DNA from 4 places in the Kitasatospora sp. NPDC001309 genome. Region 1 is predicted to be linked to each of the others. Evidence: riboswitches for the same ligand, from Rfam matches in the RefSeq annotation. Region 1 holds a riboswitch; each other region holds the start of a gene.

Region 1 (4,329 bases):
CCGGACGATTGCGGAGTCGTTACGACCAGAGCCTAACCGCCCGGGCTCCCGGGGCCACCTCGGCCCGGGCTGCGTCTCACCGTGTGGCCCGGCTACCCACCGGTAGTTCACCTGCTCGTCCCGGTGCGTCCCACCGGGGCGTCCATCGGGGCGGGCGAACGCGGACGTAGGGGGCCGCCGGGCGCGGCCCCCTACGTGTCCAGCGTGTCGTTCGCCGTGGAACGGTCCGGCTCAGCCCAGGTGCAGGACCTGGCCGGGCACGATCATGTCCGGGTTGCCGCCGACCGTGGTGCGGTTGCCGTCGTAGAGCGCCTGCCAGCCGCCGGACACGCCCTGGGCGGTGGCGATGCCCGACAGGGTGTCACCGTCCCGGACGGTGTAGTCGTGGCCGGTCGTGGCGGCCGGGGCCTGCGCGGCCCGCGGGGCGGCGTGCTTGGGGGCGTACTGCTGCGCCGACGGGGCGGCGGGCTGCTCGGCCTGCTTCGGCGCGGCGTGCTTCGGCGCGTACTGCTGGACCGGCTTCGGCTGGGCGGGCTTGGCGGCGGCCTTGGGGGCCTGCTGCTTGGGTGCCTGCTTCTGGGCCTGCTGCTTCTGCGGCTTGGCGTCCGAGGAGGTGTCCACCTGGGCCGGGGCGCCGCCCTTGCTCAGGCCCGCCTTCTGGGAGCAGACCGGCCAGGCGCCGGGGCCCTGCGAGGCGAGGACCTTCTCGGCGACGGCGATCTGCTGCCCCTTGCTGGCCTGGTTGGCCTGCGCCGCGTACGCGGTGCCGCCGTACGCCTTCCAGGTGCTGGGGGTGAACTGGAGGCCGCCGGAGAAGCCGTTGCCGGTGTTGATGCTCCAGTTGCCGCCGCTCTCGCACTGGGCGACGGAGTCCCAGACGGAGGCCGGGGCGGCGGAGGCGCCGGTGGCGGAGAGGAGCGGCAGTGCGAGTCCGACGCCGGCCACACCGGCGACGGCGATGGCCTTCTCGGCCTGGGTGCGACGGCGATGACGGCCGGTTCCAACGAACAGCATGAAGGTCCCTCTCCGCACGCCTGCGAGGTGAGCTGTCGGGTTCGGACCGGGAGGTGGCCCGGCCGCCGTCTGCGGAATCGATTCCGCGCGGGCGGCTTCACCCCGAGCCGTGGAGGAACGGCAACAAACCTGGTTCCCCCGCCCCTGCCCAGGGTTCTGGTCGGTTTCCCGTGACGCGGCGGGCAGGATTCGGCGTCCGCGCACGAGGTCCGCAGCTGCGAACTCCACGGAGACTAGACAGATCCTCAGACGAATCACAAGCTCATATCACCGACATCACACAAGAATTACGGCCCGTGTTCGATCGCCTACCAACGGCGGGGCTTTGTCCGGTTTGATGAGCGTTCATACCACCGCCGGTGGCCGGTTCCGGATGCTTCGTCAGCGTGTCGTGGCCTCAGGACGACTGTGCGGCGACCGGGGCTCCGGACTGAATTCGACCGGAAGTTCGCGCAATCCACGCATGATCAGGCCACCCCGCCAGCGCAGATTCTCCGGGCTTTCGGCCAGCCGCAGATCCGGCAGCCGGGAAAGCAGCGTGGCCAGCGCGGACCGCCCCTCCAGCCGGGCCAGCGGGGCTCCGATGCAGTAGTGGATGCCGTGCCCGAACCCCAGGTGCGGGTTGTCGCTCCGGGCCAGGTCGAGGGTGTTCTCGTCGGAGAACCTGGCCGGATCGCGGTCCGCCGCCGCCAGCACCACCAGCACCGGGTCCCCGACCGGGATCTCCACCCCGCCGATGGTCAGCGGAGCGGTCGCGAACCGCCAGGTCGCCAACTCCACCGGCCCGTCGTAGCGCAGGAGTTCCTCGATCCCGGTCTCCAGCAGCGCGGTCTCGCCGCGGGCCACCGACTCCTGCAGCAGGGCCCGCTGCCCGGGATTGCGCAGCAGCGCGTACGTCCCGTTGCCGATCAGGTTCACCGTCGTCTCGAACCCGGCGAAGAGGAGGATGAAGGCCATCGCGGCGGCCTCGTTCTCGGTCAGGTGCTCGCCGTGGTCGCTCGCCCGGATCAGGCCGGAGATCAGGTCGTCCCCGAGGTCCGCCCGCTTGCGGTGGATCAGCTCCAGCAGGTACGCCCGCATCCGCTTCACCGCCCGCCCCACGCCGCCGCGTTGGCCGCCCCCGTGCCGGATCATCATTCCGGCCCAGTCCCGGAAGTCGTCCTGGTCCTCGGAGGGAACGCCGAGCATGTCGCAGATCGCGTAGATGGGGAGCGGGAACGCGAACTCGTGGATCAGGTCCGCCGAACCGCGCTGCGCGAAGCCGTCGATCAGCCGGTCGGTGAGCTGCTGCACCCGCGGCTCGAACTCCGCCACCCGGCGCGGCGTGAACGCCTTCGACACCAGGCGGCGCAGCCGGGTGTGGTCCGGCGGGTCGATGTTCAGCAGGTGGGTCATCAGGTCCGCCTGCCGCTCCCCCGGGATGCCCACCCGGCCGGTGCGGTGCGCCTGCCCGCTGTGGTGCGCCGGGTTCTTCGAGAGCCGGCCGTCCGCGAGCGCCTGCCGGGCGTCCGCGTAGCGCGTCACCAGCCAGGCCTCCACCCCGCTCGGCAGCGTGGTGCGGTGCACCGGGGCGTGCTCGCGCAGCCAGGCGTAGGCGGGGTACGGGTCGGCGGCGAACTCCCAGGTGAAGAGCTGCGGGTCGGGCTGGACGGCGGGCTGGGCGCCCTCGGGCTGAGCTGGCATGGGTCGACCGTAACCGCTGGACCGGAGGGGCCCGGACCACCGGCGCACGCGCCCCCGCGGCCGGCCGGAGGCCACCGCCGCGCGAACCGTCCGTGACCGGCGCGCGAGCGGAACGCCGACACTCCGTGGACGGCCCGTGGACGGTGCGTGGACGGGCCTTGGCCAGCTCTTGGCCGGGCGGCAGGCGTGAGCCTGGTCACCTGAGGGGTAATCCCTGTTGCGGAGGGTCAGGACCTGCCTACGATCCTCCGAAGTACGCGCGGGCGCCGGTGCGGTGTCGCCCGCAGGGAGGAGCTGGACCAATGACGGTCAGCGGAGCAGTCGTCGTCATCGCGGTACTCGCGGGCGGTTCGGGGGCCGACCTCGCCCGCCGGTTCACCGCGGCCGGCACCGCCGGGATGCTGATCGCCGACACCCACGTCGGCATCGCCGAGGACCTCGCCTCCGAACTCGACCGGCCGGGCTGCCCCGTGGTCGGCGTCTCCGGCGACATCCGCCGGCCCAGCGACGTCGCCGCGCTGGTCGACACCGCCGAGAAGCACTTCGGTCCGATCGACCTCTTCTGCGTGGCGGGGCCGAGGGGCGAGCGGATCGTCTCCCTCGCCGACCTGCCCGCCCACCTCGACCTGGAGCGCCTCGCCGAACTGGTCGTCCTGATCGGCGAGGCGATCGGCGAGCTCGTCCCGCCGCAGCGGTGCGCCACCGAGCGCACGGCGACGGCGGCCTGAGCCGCCCCGCCACCGAGGTCTACTCCGGCCGGAGCCCCTCGGCCGCGCGCACCGCGTCCCGGTAGCCGCGCGCGGCCGAGCGCAGCGCCGCGTCCACGTCCACCCCGGCGTCGTGCGCCCGCTGCGCCACCGCCAGCAGCAGCCGGCCCGCCGACTCGGCGGTCAGCTCGCGCGGCAGCTCGTACGGCTCGTCCGGCACCCCCGCGAAGCCCGCCCGGCGCACCCGGGACACCAGCTTCGCCGCGTACGCCAGCGCCGGCAGCCCGGCCGGCACGCCGTCCAGGACGGACTCCCGGTCCGCCTTCTCGGCCGCCTTCAACTGCTCCCAGTTCGCCTCCGCCTCGTCGGCGCCCGCCACCTCGACGTCCCCGAACACGTGCGGGTGCCGGTACAGCAGCTTCTCGACCATGTCCCCGGCCACGTCGTCGATCGTGAACGGATCGGTCGGGTGCTCCTCCGCGACCCGGGCGTGGAAGAACACCTGGAACAGCACGTCGCCCAGCTCCTCGCGCAGCGCGTCCCGGTCCCCCTCCTCGATCGCCTCGACCAGCTCGTAGGCCTCCTCGACCAGGTACTTCACCAGGCTCTCGTGGGTCTGCTCGGCGTCCCACGGGCAGCCGCCCGGCGAGCGCAGCCGGTCCATCACCGAGGCGAGGTCCAGCAGCCGCGCCCCCGGCAGGTCGTACGAGCCGGGCAGCACCTCGATCTCCGGCACCTCCCCGGCGTGCTCCACCGCGAGCCGGGCCAGCGCGTCCGTCAGCCCCGGGTCCCCGTCCGGGCCGCCCAGCCACACCGTCGCCCCCGCCCCGGCCGGCTGCCCGGTCAGCAGCCGCGCCAGCGCCGGCGCCGACCCGGCCGGCGCCACCTCCACCGCCACCCCGGCCTGCCGCACCGCCGGCACCTG
Region 2 (4,329 bases), on a different contig from region 1:
CTGCTGGAGCTGGGCGGGGGCAGGATGCACGACGGCTGGCCCGAACTCACCTCCGACGAGGTGGAGCACCTGCTGTACGAGCGGCTCCACCTCTACGTCCAACCCGCGCCGGAGCAGGACCCGCTCGCCTACGGCGAGGCCGTACGGCTGCTGGTCGACCACCAGCGGGCCGCGAAGCGGCTCAACGCCAAGCGCCAGGAGCGGCTGCACGCCGAGGCCGAGTGGCAGGGCGAGGTCGCGGCCGGGCTGCTGCACCGCGCCGACCTGGTGACCTGGCCCCGGCTGTACGCGGTGCTGCTGCACGCCCACGGGGTGGACGTGACGGACCCGGCGGCCGTCCGGGACTGGCTGGCGGGCTTCGCCGCGCTCGACGAGGAGCAGCGGCTGGCCGGGTACGAGGCGCTGACCACGACCGGCTGGCTGGACGAACCGGACGAGCAGGGCTGGGGGCCGGGCCGGGTGCTGTCCGTCGGCATGGCCACCGACGGCGCGCGGCTGCTGCTGGAGCAGGGCCTGATGCGGCGCAGCTACCGCAACCTGGCCGAGCTGAACGCGTTGGGGCGCCCGATGCCGGACGAACTGACCGGTGGCTTCGAGGAGTTCGAGGCGGCGGCGGCCGAGGCGGCGCTCGACCTGCTCGGCGAATGGACGGTGCCCGGGCTGCCGCGCCTGCTGGTGGAGGAGTTCCCGGAGCTCGCGCCGGAGCCGGGAGCGGCCGAGATCGACGCCTACCTGGCGCAGCTGCCCGCGGAGGAGCAGGAGGAGCAGGAGGAGCCGGAGGGGTCGGAGGAGCCTCAGGAGCAGGAGCAGCAGTGAGCCGACGTGGCAGGGCCCCGGGCGTGCGCCGCCCGGGGCCCTGCCACGTCCGTCGGTCCTACGGGGTGAGGCCGCGCTGCTGGAGCCAGGTCTCCGGGTCGACCGGGGCGCCGCCGCCGGGGCGGACCTCCAGGTGCAGGTGCGGGCCGGTGACGTTGCCGGTCGCGCCGACCTTGCCGATCTGCTGGCCGGCGGTGACCTTGCCGGAGCCCTTGATGATCGAGGAGAGGTGGCAGTACCAGATCTCGGTGCCGTCGGGCAGGGTCTCGACGATCCGGTAGCCGTACGAGCCGGACCAGCCGGCCGAGGTGACGGTGCCCTGGCCGACGGCGTAGACCGCGGTGCCGGTGTCGGCCGCGAAGTCCAGGCCGGTGTGCAGGTGGGCCCAGTAGCGGGCGCTCTGGCCGTAGTGGGCGGAGAGGTCGTAGTCCTTGACCGGCAGGGTGAGGGCGGCGGCCTTGGCCCGCTCGGCCTCCTCGGCGGCGCGCTTGGCCTCCGCCTCCTTGGCGGCGGCCTTGGCCTCGGCCTCCTGGGCGGCCTGGACCCGGGCGCCCTCCTCGGCGGCGGTGCGCTGGCTGTCGGCCTGCTGCTGGATCCGGGCGGCGAGCGCGAGGCCGGGGTCGGCGGCCAGGGCGACCGTCTCGTCCGGGGCCTCGACGGCGGGCGCGGCGGCCGGGGTCGCGGAGGCGAAGCCGGTGGCGCCCAGGGTGGCGGCGACGGCGGTGACGCCGAGCAGCGGGGAGGCGCCGCGGGTCTGACGCGGCATCCGGTGGCGGTTGGCCTCGGCTTCCGGGGCGTACGGCTCGGCCGGTCCGGCGGACCCGCCGTCGCGGGGCTCGGCACCGTGCGGGCCGGGGTGGTCGAGGAGCCGGGTACCGGCTGCGGGGCCGGCCGGGTGTGCCGGGGTGTGCGTCGACGCCACGGAGGCGCGCTCCTTTCCTTCCTTCGCGCCTACCGGGTTAGCTGACGGGTTCGGAGCAGGAAGGTCTCCTACGGCCGGGCCGGAGCCCCGCCGATTCACCCCAAGGAACGTGGTTCCCCGGCTCCCTGACCTGCCCGGAGGCCGGTCGGTGGGATTAGGCGACGGCGCACGGTGCCGTCTGGGTACGGCATTGACGACCGCGCTGCGTTATCAGACGTTAATCCTAGGACGCTCCGATTCCAAGCCATCCGCTCGGGGTCGCTGGGAACAGGTGATCGGACGTCAACGAACGACCCCTCAGCCACCCGGCCCATCTGAGTACTCCTACTCATGTGCGACCCGGCCGCCCCGCCGCATCCTGGCGCCATGAGCACACCGATGCAGTCACGGACCACGGCCGCGTACTTCGTCCAGGCCGTCCTCTCCTTCGCCCTCTCCGGCACCGCCCTCGCCGCCGGGATCGCCTACCTGCCGGTCGGCGGCTGGACCCGGGCCTTCCTCGGGATCGGCCTCCTCTACACCGTCACCTCCTCGTTCACGCTGGCCAAGGTGGTCCGGGACCGGCAGGAGTCCTCGGACACCGTCGCCCGGGTCGACCAGGCCCGGCTGGAGAAGCTGCTCAGCGAGCACGACCCCTTCCGGATCGAGGGGGCGTGAACGGAAGGGCGCCCCCGGTACCGGCCGGACGCTTGACGGCTAAGGCTATTAGCCTTAGCTTTATGGCTACAGGCAGAAACGAGCGAGTCGGCGGAGGCCACCATGAACGGCACCAGCACCCCGAGCACCCAGTACCTCGACGTCCCCGGCGGCCGCCTCGCCTACGACGACACCCGGCAGGGCGACGGCACCCCCGTCGTCCTCCTCCCCGGAATGCTCGACTCCCGCCGCGCCTACCGGCACCTGCACCCGCTGCTCACCGCCGCCGGCCACCGGGTCGTCACCATGGACCTGCGCGGCTTCGGCGACTCCTCGATCGTCTGGGACGACTACGGCCCCGCCGCCGTCGCCACCGACGTCCTCGCCCTGCTCGACCACCTCGGCATCGAACGGGCCGTCCTGGTCGGGCAGTCCTACACCGGGGCGACGGTCGTCAAGGTCGCCGGCGACGCACCCCAGCGGGTCGCCGGGATCGCCCTGATCGACGCCTTCGTCGAACACCGCGCCAACGCCCTCATGCAGGGCGTCATGGTCGTCATGGGCGCCGCCATGGTCCGGTGGCCCGGCGTCTGGGGCTTCTACCTGCGCAAGATGGCCTACCCCGGCCCCCGCCCCGCCGACCTCGACGGCTACGTCGACGGACTCGTCGCCGCCCTGCGCACCCCCGGCCGGCGGACCGCCACCCGCGGCCACGTCACCGGCGACTCCGCACCCGTCGGCTGGTGCGCGGCCGTCCGCTGCCCGGCCCTCGTCCTCATGGGCAGCAAGGACCCCGACTTCCCGAAGCCCGAGGCCGTCGCCGACCTCCAGGCCGAGAAGCTCGGCGCCCGCAAGGTGATGATCGAAGGGTCCGGGCACTACCCGATGGCCGACAACCCGCAGGCCGTCGCCGACGCCCTGCTGCCCTTCCTCGCCGAACTCGCCTGAACCCCCGCCCGTACGGAGAAACGAAGCCATGCCCCGCGTAGGACTGACCCCCGATCAGGTCGTCGACCACGCCCTCGCCCTCATCGACGACCAGGGCGGTGAAGCCCTCACCCTCGCCTCCGTCGCCACCCGGGCCGGCGTCGCCACCCCCTCGCTGTACAAGCACGTCAGCGGCGGACTCGGCGAACTACGGCGCCTCATCGCCGTCCGGGTCACCGAGGAGCTCGCCGACCGGCTCGCGGACGCCGCCGTCGGCCGCAGCGGGGACGACGCCGTCACCGCCGTCCTACGCGCCTACCAGGCCTACGCCACCGCGCACCCCCACCGCTACGCCGCCCTCCCCCAGGCACCCCAGCCCGACGACGACCTCACCCGCGCCGCCACCCGGCTCGTCGGCGTCATCATCGCCGTCCTCCGCGGCTACGGCCTCGACGGCCCCGAAGCCATCCACGCCGCCCGCACCGTCCGCTCCCTCGCCCACGGCTTCGCCTCCCTCTCCATCGCCGGCGCCTTCCAACTCGCCGAGGACCTCACCACCACCCACGACCGCCTCATCACCACCCTCACCACCGCCCTCCACACCTGGCCCGGCACCGCCACCCCCGCCTGACCACCCCGGGCCCACCCCCACCCGCACAGCACCTGAGCGGCGCAGGAAGTCGGCCCGGCCGACTTCTGGTGCGGCGGGGCTGCCGGTCGGCCGACTTCTCGCGACCGCAACCCCGCGAAACCGCACCGCAGAAGCCCACCGGAGCGGAGCCCGGACCGCGCGCAGGAAGTCGGCCCGGCCGACTTCCAGTGGCGCGGGCTGCTGATCGGTCGACCTGAGCGGGCAACGGCCGCCAGCCCATCGACCACCCGCGGGGCCGGAGTAGTGCGCAGGAAGTCGACCTGGCCGACTTCCTGCGCAACACCACGTAGGCAGGGGGCCTACAGGGCGACCGGCACACGCACCTCGGGCCACAGAGGAACGCGGCGGCGTCGGCGGGCGCACCAGAAGTCGGGCC
Region 3 (4,329 bases), on a different contig from region 1:
CGGCGAACAGATGACAGAGAACAACTTTCGAAATCTGTTATCTGTTATCCGTTCGCTGTCATCTGTTATCTGAAAGTTGAAATCTGTCATCTGTTCGCCGCTTGCCCACAGCCCCCGATCAGCTTCCTCCCAGCTCCCGCTAGGGTTGGTGCGCGCGCCCCGGTGGGGGAACCGGGGTGACCTCCTCGGATGTCCCTGAGCGGAGGGGGCGGGAGTTCGAGGCGTGGGAGCAACTGGAACATGGGTCTGACGAGCCACAAGGTGCTGGCACTGGCCGTGCTGATGGCGGTCGTGGTGATGGTCGGCACGGTCTGGCTCTGGCCCAGACTCGCCCGGAAGAGCTGGCAGGCGGTGCTCGGCCGGATCGGCGCGCTGCTCGCGACCCAGCTGGCGGTGCTCGCCGCGCTCGGGCTGGTGGCGAACAACTACTTCGCCTTCTACAGCAGTTGGGACGACCTGATGGGCACGGGCAGCACCGGCCCGGTCGTCATCCACAACAAGGCGGACGCCTCCGGCCGACTGCTGGTCGAGACCATAGGCCAGGCGTCGGTCAAGGGCGGCGGCGCGATGGGCCGTGAGCCCGGCCAGTCCGGCGAGATCCGCAAGGTCCGGATCGACGGCAAGGAGAGCCGGCTGTCGACCGAGGGCTTCGTCTACCTGCCGCCGCAGTACTTCCAGCCCGAGTACGCGCAGAAGCAGTTCCCGGCCGTGATCGTCAGCACCGGATTCCCAGGAATCGCCGAGAACCTGATCACCCGCTTCAACTACCCGGGCGCCGCGCTCAAGCTGCTGCAGGAGGGCCGGATGCAGCCGACCGTCATGGTCCTGATGCGTCCCTCGCCCGCCCTGCCGCAGGACACCGAGTGCGAGGACATCCCGGGCGGCGCCCAGTCCGACACGTACTTCACCAAGGACGTCCCGTCGGCGATCCAGGCCAGCTACCGGGTCTCGGCCGACCCCCGGGCCTGGGCCTTCATGGGCAACTCCACCGGCGGCTACTGCGCGCTCAAGCTGGCCATGCGCCACCCGGACGTCTTCCCGACCGCCGTGTCCCTGTCCGGGTACTACGAGGCGGCCGACGACCCGACCACCGGCGACCTCTTCGGCGGCAGCAAGCAGCGCCGCGACGAGGCCGACCTGATGTGGCGGTTGAAGAACATGCCGCAGCCGGACGTCTCCGTGCTGCTGGCCGGCACCAAGAAGGGCGACGGCAACTACAAGCACGACACCGAGGCGTTCATCGACGCCGCGAGGAGCCCGATGAAGGTCTCCTACAGCATGCTCGAGAACGGCGGCCACAACTTCGAGACCTGGAGCGCCCTGCTGCCGTCCTCGCTGGAGTGGCTGTCCCAGCACCTCAAGGTCCCGAACCAGCCGGGCCACCCGGGCCAGACCGTCTGACGGCGCCGCCCGCGGAACGCACCGAACCCCCGGAAGCCTCGGCTCCCGGGGGTTCGGTGCGTTCCGGCGCCGGTCAGGCGACCCGTTCCAGCGTCCCGGTGTGCAGCTGGCCGACCCGGCCGCCCTCGCCCTCGAAGGTCCAGAAGGCCCGTACGGTCAGCGCGTTGAGGTCCATCACGTGACTGACGGTGATCCCGCTCTGCTCCGTCCAGCTGATGAAGTAGATCTCCGGCGCGACCTCGGCGACGTGCAGCCGCACGTCCTCCCACTGGCCCGCCGACTCACCGAGGCCCTCCCAGCGCAGCCGGGTGCCGTCGGCCGAGTAGGAGTTGCGGAAGGCCGCGCCGTTGTCGGCCCGGAAGACGTAGGTACGGCCGGCGAAGGCGGGCAGGGACGCGGTCATGGTGGGGCGGAACCTCTTCTCTGGAACGGGGGACGGGTCGTACGGCTCCGGCCGGTGCTCTTGTGCACCGCGGAAAATCCCAGGGCTCCAATTTATCCGATGGGGCGGACTCGGGCGGCTCCACGCCACGGCGGTCACACACGGTCCGCCACCGCCGCGCCGCGCACCGTGTGTGACCCCCATCCCGGGCGGGCCCGGCGGGGCCGCGGGTCGGCGTCGGCTCCATTGATCAACTCGGCCGCCACGCAGCGTCGTTGATCGACACCACTGTGAGCTGCGCGACAACCGGCCCCATGAGGTTGTCCGTCCACGGACGGCCTGCCTAGCCTGCAGTCGTCGTCCGCTGTCGCGGACCCCGCCGCCGGGACGCCGAGTCCCGTCCACCCGCCGGCGAGTACCCGAGCACCACAGCGGACGGGAGCGGGGGAACCAAGGTCAGCGCCCGGCCCGTACGCACCAGCGTGCGGGGCGTGGCTAGGGGTGAAGCCGCTCCACAGGCGGCCGGGCAACTGCAGCCCGAATCCGACAGCTCACCTCGCAGGCGTGGCAGAGGACCCCCATGCACCAGCCTGCCCGGCGCCGTCGCGCGCCCCGCCACGCCCGTCCGTCCCACCGCGGCCGCAACGCCGCCCTCGCCACGACCGGGGCGCTCGCCATCACCGGCGCCGGCCTGCTCGGCCTGCCGTCCGTCTCCGGCGCCCAGGCCGCCACCGGCCCGACCGTCACCCAGGACCGGCTCGCCCCCGCCACCATGGTCGCCGGCAGGGCCGGCACCGCCTCGCTGGCCCTGCACTCCTCGTCCTGCTTCACCGCCAAGACCGTCGGCGTCGGCGTCCGTGACGCGCGCGGCACCAACCTGGACTTCCCGGGCAACGCGAGCAACGTGCAGATCTGCCCCGGCGGACTCACCTACACCAGCGCCGCCCGCACCCTGGCCGCCGGGGCGTACACCCAGTTCGGCTTCTGGCAGGACCTCGGCGGCGCCTGGCACAACCTGCCCTCGCAGCAGCTGGTGGTCTCGGCCACGGGTTCGCCCACGCCGGCTCCGTCCCCGACGGCGACCCCGACGGCGAAGCCCACCCCCTCCCCGACCGCGACCGCGAGCCCGACGGCGAAGCCCACCGCGACCGCGTCCCCCACCGCGAGCCCGACCGCGACGCCGACCCCCACCGCCACGGCCACCCCGACGACCCCGGCGCCGTCCTCCCCGATCGCCGGCAAGTCGCTGACCTGGTCCGACGAGTTCAACGGCCCGATCAACTGGGGCCAGCGCTGGGTCGGCGACAAGAGCACCTCGTACAAGTACGGGAACCACAACCCGGACGACAACAAGCTCGACTGGCTGAACAAGGACAACGTCACCGTCGCGAACGGCGTCGCCACCTTCACCGCCACCCCGGGCGGGCCGACGCTGGAGAACGGCAAGCAGTCCTGGAACACCGGCTTCCTGACCACCGAGGGCTCCGCCGAGGGCTTCCAGGTCAAGACCGGCGACTACGCCGAGACCCGGGTCAAGCTGCCCGCCGGCACCGGCGCCTGGCCCGCCCTGTGGACCTGGAAGAACGGCAACGGGGAGATCGACTCCTTCGAGTACCACCCCGACAACCCGAACCTGCTGGAGCTGACCAACCACGTCAACCCCGGCAACCCCGACTACTACACCGACGCGAGCGCCATCGGCACCGACCAGTGGGTGACCATCGGCACCTACTACGGCGCCAACTCGGTGGACTGGTACGTCAACGGCGTCAAGGTGTTCTCGGACGGCAAGGGCGTCGGGGCCAACTTCTCGGCGTACCTGATCCTCAACCTCTCGGTGAGCGCCGGCAAGTACCACCCGGCCCCGCAGGGGAACACCCCGATCACCATGGCCGCCGAATACGTCCGCGTCTACCGGTAACCACGAGCCCGCCCCACCGGTCATCGGAGGCCCGGCAGCCGCTCGCCGGCGGCCGGTGACCGGTGGGGCGATCCGTCGCGTCAGTCGCCGGTCGTCTCGACGACCTTGATGTCGAACTCCTCCCGGTGGCCCCTGCCGCCGGGGTCGTCCGCGCTGCGCACCTCGACCGAGCCGCCCTCCAGGACCCCGAGTGGGAGCTTGTCGGAGAGCCGGACCGGGACGAGGGCGGTCACGGTGCGCCCGTCCGGCAGCCCGGGACCGAACACGCAGCGCACCTGCCGGCCGCGCGAGATGACCGCACAGTCCTCGGGGTAGTACGGGCCTTCCGGGGTCACCCCGTTCGGCAGGGTGACCGTGATCGTGAGCGGTGAGGCGGTGGTGTCCGGGCCGAGATTGGCGACGAAGGCGTGGATCGTGGTGGCGCCGCCGGGCGGCGCCGGATCCGGGTCGATCCGGACCACCTCCAGGTGGGAGCGGGACGTCTTGGCGACCACGGCGGGCAGAGTGGACGCCTCGGGCGCCCCCGGCGCGACGGTTCCCAGATCCGGGCGCGGCACCGGGTGCCGCACCGCCCAGGAGGGCCCGGCGGCCAGCGCGGCCACCGCGCAGCCCGCCGTCACCGCCG
Region 4 (4,329 bases), on a different contig from region 1:
ACCGCCACGGCCTGGTACTGCGCCTGGACCACTCGCACGGCCACCGCGACGTCCGCCTGGTCTTCCCCGAACCCGCCTGCGACACCGAGGACTTCGGCCACCGGATGCACGACCTGATGGCCGCCGCCGAACACGGCCTCCCGGCCCGCCGCCCCTGACCGCCGCCGCAGTCGGCGCAGTCAGCGCGAATACGAGACGTACCCGTGGACCACGACGACCGAGCGGAGAACGGCAGCGGCCGGCCCGGCCGTACGAGAGGTTGTCCCGTACGGCCGGGCCGGCCTTGGGCGTGTCCCGCGCCCAGGTCCACCGGTGCGGCGATCACCCGGTCGAGCGGTCACCCGACATGACCATCCCGGGCGTCGATTCGCCCCGCACCAGCGGTGGTTCACACGTTCCTGCGGAAGGCCCCGGAGGGTCAGAGCGCGACGCCGTGCGCCCGCAGGTAGGCGACCGGGTCGATGTCCGAGCCGTACTCGGAACCGGTACGGATCTCGAAGTGCAGGTGCGGGCCGGTCACGTTGCCGGTCGCACCGGAGAGGCCGAGCTGCTGGCCGGCGGTGACGGTCTGACCGACGCTCACGCCGATCGAGGACAGGTGCGCGTACTGGGCGTACTTGCCGTCGGCGAGCTTGATCTCGACCTCGTTGCCGTAGGCGCCGTCGCTGCCGGCCTTCACCACGACACCGTTGGCGACGGCGCGCAGCGGGGTGCCGGTGGAGGCGACGAAGTCCTGGCCGGTGTGGTGGCCGGAGGCCCACATCGAGCCGGCCACGCCGTAGGCCTCGCCCAGCACGGGGTTGGCGAGCGGGGCGACGTAGCCGGAGGTGGCGGCGACCGGGGCCGCGGTCACGGCCTGGGCCGGGGCGGCGGTCTGAACCTGGGTCTGCACCTGGGCGCCGGGCTTGGCGGCCTCGGTCCGGACCTGCACCTGGGAGTCCGCGGCAGCGGAGGTGTCCTGGGTGACCGGCGCGGCGGACTTCGCCGGAGCGGCCGGCTTGGCCGGGGCGGCAGGCTTCGCCGGAGCGGCGGCGTGACCGGCGAGGGCCAGCTGCTGACCGGGGAAGATCAGGTTCGGGTCGGCGCCGACCACCGAGCGGTTCTGCTCGTACAGCGCGTGCCAGCCGCCCTCGACGTTCTTGGCGTCGGCGATCTTCGACAGGGTGTCACCGCTGACGACGCGGTAGCTCTGCTGGGCGGCCGGGGCGGCAGCCGGAGCGGCGGCCCCGGAAGCGGCCGGGGCGGTGGTGGCCGCCGGGGCGGTGTGCGCCTGGGCGCTCATCGCGGTCACGAGCGGCAGGACGAACGAGGCCCCGGTGACGGCGGTGGCGATGCCGATGCGGGCGGCACGGGGCAGGGCGATACGACGAGCCTGTGCAGGCATGGAATTTTCCTCTCCGACGCCTGCGAGGTGAGCTGTCGGGTTCGGGCTGGAGTTGCCCGGCCGCATGTGCGGCTTCACCCCAAGCCGGCCCTGGTGGTCCGCGCCCGAAAAGGCGCGAACTCCGGTCCGGCGACTTACCTGTGGGTCCCCCGCTCCTGCCGTACAGAGTTCGGTGCGAGCCACCGGGCAGCGGCAGGACTCGGCGTTCCACCCGGTGGATCCGTCCGGACTGGCCGGGCGGTCGCTGAACTAAAACTCATCCGTTCGGGTGAAGCAATGTCGATCTCTTGAATCGGCAACAACCCCCGCGGCCCCGTCACCCTCCGAATGATCCCTTGCACGCTCCGTGCACGATCCATTCACCCGGCGCCACTGATCCACCACCCTGCGCCGCCGGGACCACCCCCGTGCGACCGTCCGTTCACGCACCGCCACCGACCGACACACCACCCGGTGACCCTTGTCACGTACGCCCCGGCGGGCGCAGGATTCGGCCCGTGGCCACCTCTCAAGCCGGCACTCTGCGCCTGGGCACCGCGCAGGGCCGCTGGGTACTCCTCGCGACAGTGCTCGGCTCCAGCATGGCGATGCTCGACGGCACCGTCGTCAACGTCGCCCTGCCCCGGATCGGCGCCGACCTCGGCGCCTCCCTCGCCTCCCTGCAATGGACCCTGAACGCCTATCTGCTCACCCTGGCCGGCCTGATCCTGCTCGGCGGCGCCCTCGGCGACCGCTACGGACGGCGCCGGGTCTTCCTGATCGGCGTGGTCTGGTTCGCCGTCGCCTCCGCGGCCTGCGCCGCGGCCCCGACCATCCACGTGCTGATCGCCGCCCGCGCCGTCCAGGGCATCGGCGGCGCGCTGCTCACCCCGGGCTCGCTCGCCATGCTCCAGGCGGTCTTCTACCCGGACGACCGCTCGGCGGCGGTCGGCCTCTGGTCCGGCCTGGGCGGGGTGTCGGCGGCCGTCGGCCCCTTCCTCGGCGGCTGGCTGGTGGACGGCCCGGGCTGGCGCTGGATCTTCCTGCTGAACCTGCCGCTGGCCGCCGCCGTGATCGCGGTGACCTCCCGTTACGTCCCGGAGAGCCGGGACGAGTCCGCCGCCGGCCGCTTCGACGTGCCCGGCGCCCTGCTCGCCGCCCTCGCGCTCGGCGCCGTCACCTACGCGCTCACCGCCGCCGGGGAGGGACTGTCCCCCGCCGTCTGGGTCACCGGTGCGATCGGCCTGCTGCTGGCCGCCGCCTTCGTGGCCGTCGAGCGGCGCACGCCCGACCCGATGCTGCCGCTCGGCCTGTTCTCCTCCCGGCTCTTCACCGCCGTGAACCTGGTCACCCTCTGCGTCTACGCGGCGTTCAGCGGGGTCTTCTTCCTGCTGGTGGTGCAGCTGCAGATCGTCTCGGGCTTCTCCCCGCTGGTCTCCGGCTTCGCCCTGGTGCCGATCACGGTGCTGATGCTGACCCTGTCCGCGCGCGCCGGACGGCTCGGCAAGCGGATCGGCCCGCGCGTCCCGCTCACCGTCGGCCCGCTGCTGTGCGCCGCCGGGGTGCTGCTGATGCTGCGCACCGGCCCCGGCTCCTCCTACTGGGCGGACGTGCTGCCCGCGGTCGCGGTGATGGGCTCCGGGATGACGCTGCTGGTCGCCCCGCTGACCGCCACCGTGCTGGCCGCCGTCGAGGTGCGGCACGCGGGCATCGCCAGCGGCGTCAACAACGCCGCCGCCCGCGCGGCCGGCCTGCTCGCGGTCGCCGCCCTGCCGGCCCTGGCCGGACTGAGCGGCGACGCCTACCGGGTGCCCTCCGCGGTGGACTCCGCCTTCCACACCGCGATGCTGATCTGCGCGGGGCTGCTGGCCGCCGGCGGGCTGATCGCCTTCGCCACCGTCCGGGGCAATGTGCTGGCGCCGGAGGAGGAGCACCCGGTGGCCGAGCCGAACTGCGACTGGCCCTGCGCCACCACCACCCCGCCGCTCGACCCGGGCCGCCCCCGGACGCGCGAGGGCCCCGCCACCGGAACGGCGGCAGGGCCCTCGTCAGAGAACTGACTCCTCGTCAGAGGATGTCGCCGGGGGCGTACTTGGCCGCCTCCGGGTAGGCCGCCGCGACGGCCTCCACCTGTCGGACGACCTCGGCGACCTGCGCCCCGGCCGCACCGGTGAAGGACAGCCGGTCGGCGAGCAGCGCGTCCAGCCCGGCCCGGTCCAGCGGGATCCGCTCGTCGGCGGCGAGGCGGTCCAGCAGCTCGTTCTCCCGGGCGCCGGCGCGCATCGCCAGCGCCGAGGCGACGGCGTGCTCCTTGATGACCTCGTGGCCGGTCTCCCGGCCGACGCCCGCACGCACCGCGCCCATCAGCACCTTGGTGGTGGCCAGGAACGGCAGGTAGCGGTCCAGCTCGGCCTCGATCACGGCCGGGAAGGCGCCGAACTCGTCCAGGACGGTGAGGAAGGTCTCCAGCAGGCCGTCGAAGGCGAAGAAGGCGTCCGGCAGCGCGACCCGGCGCACCACGGAGCAGGAGACGTCGCCCTCGTTCCACTGGTCGCCGGCCAGCTCGCCGGTCATCGACGCGTAACCGCGCAGGATGACCGCCAGGCCGTTGACGCGCTCGCAGGAGCGGGTGTTCATCTTGTGCGGCATCGCGGAGGAGCCGACCTGGCCCTCCTTGAAGCCCTCCGTGACCAGCTCGTGGCCGGCCATCAGGCGGATGGTCTTGGCCAGGCTGGACGGCGCGGCGGCCAGCTGGACGAGGGCGGTGAGCACCTCGAAGTCCAGCGAGCGCGGGTAGACCTGGCCGACGCTGGTCAGCACGTGGTCGAAGCCGAGGTGGCCGGCGACCCGGCGCTCCAGCTCGGCCAGCTTCTCGGTGTCGCCGCCGAGCAGGTCCAGCATGTCCTGGGCGGTGCCGACCGGGCCCTTGATCCCGCGCAGCGGGTAGCGGGCGATCAGCTCCTCCA

The links. A riboswitch is a leader RNA that binds a small molecule or an ion and turns the genes downstream of it on or off. The one in region 1 is predicted to bind cyclic di-AMP.
Region 2: another riboswitch for cyclic di-AMP. It lies ahead of ACFY2K_RS33465 (M23 family metallopeptidase); the one in region 1 lies ahead of ACFY2K_RS28530 (transglycosylase family protein).
Region 3: another riboswitch for cyclic di-AMP. It lies ahead of ACFY2K_RS05775 (hypothetical protein); the one in region 1 lies ahead of ACFY2K_RS28530 (transglycosylase family protein).
Region 4: another riboswitch for cyclic di-AMP. It lies ahead of ACFY2K_RS18830 (peptidoglycan DD-metalloendopeptidase family protein); the one in region 1 lies ahead of ACFY2K_RS28530 (transglycosylase family protein).

The regions. Positions count from the first base shown of each region.
Region 1 covers NZ_JBIAXC010000032.1:95,955-100,283, reverse strand. The annotation lists gene ACFY2K_RS28530 (transglycosylase family protein) at 232-1,014, opposite strand; cyclic di-AMP (ydaO/yuaA leader) riboswitch at 1,016-1,186, opposite strand; gene ACFY2K_RS28525 (cytochrome P450) at 1,396-2,697, opposite strand; gene ACFY2K_RS28520 (SDR family NAD(P)-dependent oxidoreductase) at 3,000-3,425, shown strand; gene ACFY2K_RS28515 (MazG family protein) at 3,445-4,329, opposite strand, start outside.
Region 2 covers NZ_JBIAXC010000044.1:25,260-29,588, forward strand. The annotation lists gene ACFY2K_RS33460 (hypothetical protein) at 1-816, shown strand, start outside; gene ACFY2K_RS33465 (M23 family metallopeptidase) at 875-1,738, opposite strand; cyclic di-AMP (ydaO/yuaA leader) riboswitch at 1,751-1,909, opposite strand; gene ACFY2K_RS33470 (YiaA/YiaB family inner membrane protein) at 2,105-2,395, shown strand; gene ACFY2K_RS33475 (alpha/beta fold hydrolase) at 2,498-3,322, shown strand; gene ACFY2K_RS33480 (TetR/AcrR family transcriptional regulator) at 3,351-3,932, shown strand.
Region 3 covers NZ_JBIAXC010000004.1:95,236-99,564, reverse strand. The annotation lists gene ACFY2K_RS05785 (alpha/beta hydrolase) at 241-1,401, shown strand; gene ACFY2K_RS05780 (MoaF N-terminal domain-containing protein) at 1,475-1,804, opposite strand; cyclic di-AMP (ydaO/yuaA leader) riboswitch at 2,249-2,356, shown strand; gene ACFY2K_RS05775 (hypothetical protein) at 2,364-3,704, shown strand; gene ACFY2K_RS05770 (hypothetical protein) at 3,785-4,329, opposite strand, start outside.
Region 4 covers NZ_JBIAXC010000017.1:35,033-39,361, reverse strand. The annotation lists gene ACFY2K_RS18835 (DUF2470 domain-containing protein) at 1-158, shown strand, start outside; gene ACFY2K_RS18830 (peptidoglycan DD-metalloendopeptidase family protein) at 419-1,384, opposite strand; cyclic di-AMP (ydaO/yuaA leader) riboswitch at 1,387-1,569, opposite strand; gene ACFY2K_RS18825 (MFS transporter) at 1,882-3,423, shown strand; gene purB (adenylosuccinate lyase) at 3,431-4,329, opposite strand, start outside.